DNA from 3 places in the Halomonas halophila genome. Region 1 is predicted to be linked to each of the others. Evidence: predicted binding sites of a transcription regulator. Region 1 holds the regulator's gene; each other region holds the start of a gene.

Region 1 (2,214 bases):
GCGGGAATGGGGGATGGCGACCCCGTGCCCGATGCCGGTGCTGCCCAGGCGCTCCCGCCCGATCAGCCGGCTGAAGACCTCCTGGCTGTCGAGGCTGGGAATGTTCTGGGCGATGAAGGTGCTGAAGAACTCCAGCACACGTTTCTTGCTCCCCCCGGGCACACCGAAGAGGGTGCGCTCGGGGGGCAGGATGGCTTCGAGTGACATGACTCAGCGGACGCTTGCGGCGCCCTGGGCGCGGGCCTGAGTCTTTTCCTTGTGCTTGACGAGCTGGCGGTCCAGCTTGTCGGCAAGGGCGTCGATGGCGGCGTACATGTCGGCGTCCATCGCTTCGGCGTGCAGATCGGCACCGGCGGCGTGCAGCGTGCAGGCGGCCTGTTGGCGTTCCTTCTCGACGGAGAGCGTCACCTGAACGGTGGTGATGTTGTCGTAATGGCGTTCCAGGCGGGAGAGTTTCTCCTGCACGTAGTCACGCAGGGGCTCGGTCAATTCCACGTGATGGCCGGTGAGGTTGACTTGCATGACACGCTCCTTGCTCCTTGGGTGGTGACTCGATTGTAACCCTTTTTGGTGCCTTGCAAACCCCCCGTGCCAGACGCGTTTTCATACTCTGGAACCCCCCGTCGGGAGGGCCTCAGCCGAGGCGCTTGCGCTGGCTGGAGGAGGGGATGTGCATCGCTTCGCGATACTTGGCGACGGTGCGTCGGGCCACCTCGATGCCCTCCTCGGCGAGCAGGGTGACCAGCTTGCTGTCGGACAGCGGCTTGCGCGGCGGTTCGCCCTCGATCAGCTTGCGGATGCGGGCGCGGATCGCGGTGCTGGAGTGGGCATCCTCGCCGTCGCCGACCTGGCTCGAGAAGAAGTACTTGAGCTCGAAGACGCCGCGGGGGGTGTGGATGAACTTCTGGGTCGTGACCCGAGAAATGGTCGACTCGTGCATCTCCACCGTCTGGGCGATGTCGGCCAGGATCAGCGGCTTCATGGCCTCTTCGCCGTGCTCGAGGAACTCGATCTGGCGGGTCATCACCTCGTGGCCGACGCGCAGCAGGGTGTCGTTGCGGCTGGCCAGGCTCTTGATCAGCCAGCGCGCCTCCTGCAGGTGGTCCTTGAGGAACTGGTTGTCGTCGCTCTTGTCGGCGCGCTTGATCAGCGCCGCGTAGTCGGGCTGGATGCGCAGCCGCGGCATCGCCTCGGGGTTGAGCTCGACGCGCCAGCCCTGGGGCGTGTAGCGGGCGATCAGGTCGGGAATCACGTAGTCGCTGTCGCCGCTGGCGAATTCGCTGCCCGGGCGCGGGTCGAGGCCGCGGATCAGGCCGATGACCTCGTCGAGGGTCTCGTCGTCGAGCCCCAGGCGCCGCTTGAGCAGCCGCCGGTCGTTGCCGGCCAGGGCCTCGAGGAACTGGCGTACCAGGCGGCGCGCCTGGGGCAGCAGCGGGGTGTCGTCGGGCAGGGTGGCCAGCTGCAGCAGCAGGCACTCGCGCAGATCGCGGGCGAACACGCCGGTGGGCTCGAACTGCTGCAGGCGCAGCAGCACCGCTTCGACCTCGCGGGTGGCGAGCCCGTCGAGGCCCTGGGCGCGCAGGCCGTCGCGCAGCTCGTCGAGCGGTTGATCCAGATAGCCGTCCGGCGTCACGGCATCGATCAGGCTCTCGGCGATGCGGGTCTCGCGTTCGTCGAGCTCGCTCATGGCCAGCTGCCAGACGAGGTGGCTCTGCAGGCTCTGGCCGGCGGCCTGGCGCTCGAAGTCGGGAGCCTCGCCGCTGCCGCCGGCGTCCTGGAAGGTGTCCGACCAGTCGCTGTCGACGCTGAGTTCTTCCGGAATCTCGTCGGACCAGTCGTCGTCCGGCGTCTCCCCGGCGGCCTGCTCGCCGAAGTCGTCCTCCAGCTCCAGCATGGGATTGGCTTCCAGGGCCTGCTGGATCTCCTGGCGCAGATCAAGGGTCGAGAGCTGCAGCAGGCCGATGGCCTGCTGCAGCTGGGGCGTCATGGTCAGCTGGGTGCCGACACGCAGTTGGAGGGATGCCTTCATGGCCATGGCAAGCGTTCCGGTCCTGCGGCAAAGAGGCCTTCCACCCTAGTGTGGGTGTGCCCGCCGTGCAAGCCTTTGCTCAGCAATTAGCATGCCAATGGCAATTGCCATGCCTGTCTGTGCATGGCGACAATATATCAGTGACTTGCGAAGCCAATAGGCTCAGAGTCGGAAGTCCTGGCCCA
Region 2 (2,214 bases), 1.2 Mb from region 1:
GATAGACCCGCTTCAGTGACGTGGAGATATCGCGCATCACCTGCTGGAAGCACTGCGACATGTGGTTGAGGGAACGATCCGTGTAGACCACCGAGTACTCGAGCAGTCCATCGGGGTCGACATCGGGCAGTAAACCGGCCATTGCTGTCTCCATGTTATGGCACGCTACCTCCAGGCAGGGAGGGCGTCTTGCACGTTAAGAGGATATTCCCTATCCCGGCTTCAGGCCAGGGGAGGGGCGCCGGGCACGATTTCGGCGTCGCTCGCCGCAGGTGATGGCATCGCGGAGCGCTTTGTACCAGAATGGTCGCTGCGCAGGGAAACAATGTTTCCTAACTGGAGAAAGCCTCATGAAGACCTTGCTGATGCCCGTCGCCGCGGCCTGCCTCGTGGCCGCCGCCAACGCTCAGGCCCAGAGCCCGATGACCTATCAGCCGAGCCCCTACGTGGGCGGTGATGCCCTGTTCTGGGAACTCGACCCTGACGGCCCTGCCGGCGATCGCGACAGCACCGGCCTGCGCCTGCGCGCCGGTGTCGCCTTCAACGACTACTTCGCCCTGGAAGGGCATCTGGGGACCGGCGGCTCGGACGGTGGCCTGGAGCTGGATTACCTCGCGGGTGGCTATGCCAAGGGCATGCTGCCGATCACCTCACGCTTCAAGCTCTACGGCCTGCTGGGCGCCACCGAGGTGGAGTTCGACGGCGCGGAGTCCGAGAGCGGCGTGTCCTACGGCGGCGGCGCCAGCTATGCGCTGATGCCGAACCTCTCGCTGGGTGCCGACTACATGCGCTATCTGGACGAATCGCACTACGACTTCGATGCCGTGAGCCTGGGCGCCACCTACCACTTCTGACGACCTGGAGCGGTGCTCCCTGTCCCGACGCTTCCCGCGCACGCCCTCGCCCATGGCGGGGGCGTGATGCGTCATGGTCTGTGTTTCCGAGGCCACACACGGCACGATGACACCTGATGGCGCGAGCCACTGCCCTATCCTGAGGCGGCCGCCATCTCGTGGTGCAAGCCCGTCGTTCGCTCCGGGCGTCGCGCCACGGGCCGGCCCCGCCACCGCGCTGCCCGCAGCCAGTCTGGCACGTTACCTGCAAGGCCTTGGCGAACGAGGTCACCAAAGGTGCTGCCATGACCGCTTCTTCCTCCCGCCACGGGCTCCTCGGGGCGCGGCTGCTCTTCACCGATCTGGACGGCTCGCTGCTCGATCACGAGACCTATGACTGGTCGCCGGCCGCCGGGTGGCTGGACCGGCTGCGCGAGGACGGCGTGGCGGTGATCCCGGTAACCAGCAAGACTCGTAGCGAGCTGCTGACCCTGCGTCAGACCCTGATCCTCACGAACACGCCCTTCGTGGCCGAGAACGGCGCGGTGGTGGGGCTGCCTGCCGCCTGGTGCCATGCCCGCCTGGAGCGATCGCCGGGCCCCGACGGGCTGGTGATCAGGACGCTGGGCGTCGATATCGGCTTCATTCGCCAGCGTCTCGCCGTGTGGCGGGAGCGCCTGGACGTTCGCTTCACGCCGATGAGCGAGATCCCGCTGGACGATCTGGTCGCCTTCACCGGCCTCGATGAGGCGCAGGCGCGCCTGGCACGGATGCGCGAGGGCAGCGAGCCGCTGATCTGGCACGACGACGGTGATCGCCTCGAGGCCTTCCGCGCAGGACTCGCCGGCGACGGCCTGCGCCTGGTTCGGGGTGGGCGCTTCTGGCACGCCACGGGGGAATCGGACAAGGGGCAGGCGGTGAACTGGCTCGCCGAGCGCTACGAGGCTCTGCGCGGCGTGCGCCCCTTGACCCTGGCGCTGGGCGACGGGCCCAACGACATCGCCATGCTCGAGGCGGTGGACCAGGCGGTGGTGATCCGCGGCCGCCACGGGTTGCAGGTATCGCCGCATCAGCCCGCGCTCTACCGCAGCCGGGAAAGCGGCCCGAGCGGCTGGGTCGAGGGGGTGGAGCACTGGTGGGGGCGAGGGGGGCGCCGGCCCGGGCCGGAAATGAGCCAGTCCAGCACCGATAACGATGACACGGGGAGCGTCAGCCCATGAGCGATTTCCACCAGAACGGCATCATCACCGATTTTCACAATCTGACCCGTCGGCCGGTCGAGGCCCTCGAGGACGATCTGGTGCGCTTCGCGGCACAGCGGCCGATGAGCCTGATCCTGCCCTCGCTGTACTCCGAGCTGGAGGGGCCGGCGCTGGCGAAT
Region 3 (2,214 bases), 770 kb from region 1:
CGGTAGCGATCCAGGCGACTGCCCAGGTCACCGCGGAGGGCTTCCAGTACACCCGGGCCACGGTCTTCGATCTTCGCGAGCGCAAGGACCTGGAGGCTCGCCTGGAGCAGCAGGCCATGACCGATCCCCTGACCGGCCTGGGCAATCGCCGCTATCTGATGGAGCAGGCCGCCCTGGAGATGGCAAGGGCGCGCCGCCGCGGCATGCCGCTGAGCCTGGTGGCCATCGACCTGGATCATTTCAAGCGCATCAACGACGTTCACGGTCACGACGTGGGCGATCGGGTGCTCCAGGCCTTCGCCGAGACAGTGCGCGAGCAGCTGCGAGAGGGCGACGTGCTGTGCCGCATGGGCGGCGAGGAGTTCGTCGCGCTGCTCTGCGATACCGATGCCGATCAGGCCATGGCCGTGGCCGAGCGGCTGAGGCAGGCGGTGGCGGCGACGCCGGTGGGGACCTCGACGAGGATCGACGACGCCTCGTCCGGGGCATCGTGGCTGTCCTATTCTGCCTCGCTGGGCGTGGCGCGGATCGATCCGGCCGAGGACTCGCTGACGCCGGCCATCAAGCGCGCCGACCAGGCGCTCTATGCGGCCAAGCAGGCGGGGCGCGATCGCGTGCATGCCCGGTTCGAGCCGGCCGGGGACTGATGCGGCACCAAAGTGGCGCGTAAGCGGCGCACCCCTTGCACCAGAAGGGCACTTTCGGCGGAGTTGGGCGCTCAAGGGGATTCTTTAAGTTACTGAAAAATAATGTTTATCCCGGTTGATCCAGAATGTGGCGTAGCTCTTGCAGAGTGGGGGTAGGGCATGGTGCACCGTGGTGTGTCAGCGCCCTCCATAACAACGCCAATGCAACGTCTGGATCGACAAGGAGATCACCATGAGTTCCCATTCGCCCACCGTGCCCAAGCGCCTGTTCGTCGCCAGCCTGCTGAGCCTGGCCGTCTCGGCACCGGCCCTGGCGCAGGAAGATCCCATCAAGGTCGGCATCCTGCACTCGCTCTCCGGCACCATGGCCATCAGCGAGTCGACCCTCAAGGACACCATGCTGATGCTGATCGAGCAGCAGAACGAGCAGGGCGGCCTGCTCGGCCGCGAGCTCGAGCCGGTGGTGGTCGACCCGGCCTCCGACTGGCCGCTGTTCGCCGAGAAGGCGCGCCAGCTGCTGGCCCAGGACGAGGTCGACGTGATCTTCGGCAACTGGACATCGGTGTCGCGGAAGTCGGTGCTGCCGGTGGTCGAGGAGCTCGACGGCCTGCTGTTCTACCCGGTCCAGTACGAGGGTGAAGAGTCCTCCGAGAACGTCTTCTACACCGGGGCCGCGCCCAACCAGCAGGCGATCCCGGCGGTCGATTACCTGATGAACGACGTCGGCGTGGAGCGCTGGGTGCTGGCCGGCACCGACTATGTCTATCCGCGCACCACCAACAAGATTCTCGAGGCCTATCTCAAGGATCATGGCGTCGCCGACGACGACATCATGGTCAACTACACCCCCTTCGGGCATTCCGACTGGCAGAACATCGTCTCCGACATCAAGGACTTCGGCAGCCAGGGCAAGAAGACCGCGGTGGTCTCGACCATCAACGGCGACGCCAACGTGCCGTTCTACCGTGAGCTCGGCAACCAGGGCATCGATGCCGCGGACATCCCGGTGGTGGCCTTCTCGGTGGGCGAGCAGGAGCTCTCCGGCATCGACACCGCGCCGCTGGTCGGCCACCTGGCGGCCTGGAACTACTTCATGAGCGTCGATACCGACACCAACTACGACTTCATCGACAGCTGGATCGACTACACCGGCGACGAGATGGCGGTCACCAACGACCCCATGGAGGCCCACTACATCGGCTTCAACATGTGGAGCGAGGCCGTGCGCAAGGCCGGCACCACCGAGGTCGACGCGGTCAAGGACGCCATCATCGGCGTGTCCGTGCCCAACCTGACCGGTGGCTATGCCACCATGATGCCCAATCACCACATCACCAAGCCGGTGCTGATCGGCGAGATCCAGGACAACGGCCAGTTCTCCATCGTCTGGGAGACGCCCTCCACCGTGGCCGGCGATGCCTGGTCCGACTACCTGCCGGGCTCGCGGGACCTGATCAGCGACTGGCGCGCGCCGATGCGCTGCGGCAACTACAACGTCGTCGAGGGACGCTGCGGCGGCGGTGCCGACACCGAGGTGGCTTCGGCCGAATAAGCAGCCGCTCCCCGG

What was found. The regulator sigma-54, encoded in region 1, starts transcription at its own class of promoters, with help from an activator protein. The targets are predictions, from matches to a motif close to TGGCACNNNNNTTGCTNT.
Region 2: the regulator sigma-54 is predicted to act here: its motif matches at 1,088-1,105, upstream of QWG60_RS05475 (HAD-IIB family hydrolase).
Region 3: the regulator sigma-54 is predicted to act here: its motif matches at 672-689, upstream of urtA (urea ABC transporter substrate-binding protein).

The regions. Positions count from the first base shown of each region.
Region 1 covers NZ_CP129121.1:2,378,293-2,380,506, reverse strand. Annotated here, with positions in the region: gene QWG60_RS11080 (PTS sugar transporter subunit IIA) at 1-207, opposite strand, end outside; gene hpf (ribosome hibernation-promoting factor, HPF/YfiA family) at 211-522, opposite strand; gene QWG60_RS11070 (RNA polymerase factor sigma-54) at 635-2,035, opposite strand; gene lptB (LPS export ABC transporter ATP-binding protein) at 2,192-2,214, opposite strand, start outside.
Region 2 covers NZ_CP129121.1:1,207,966-1,210,179, forward strand. Annotated here, with positions in the region: gene QWG60_RS05465 (aminotransferase class V-fold PLP-dependent enzyme) at 1-142, opposite strand, end outside; gene QWG60_RS05470 (porin family protein) at 351-854, shown strand; gene QWG60_RS05475 (HAD-IIB family hydrolase) at 1,139-2,053, shown strand; gene QWG60_RS05480 (glycosyltransferase family protein) at 2,050-2,214, shown strand, end outside.
Region 3 covers NZ_CP129121.1:1,610,780-1,612,993, forward strand. Annotated here, with positions in the region: gene QWG60_RS07380 (sensor domain-containing diguanylate cyclase) at 1-647, shown strand, start outside; gene urtA (urea ABC transporter substrate-binding protein) at 880-2,199, shown strand.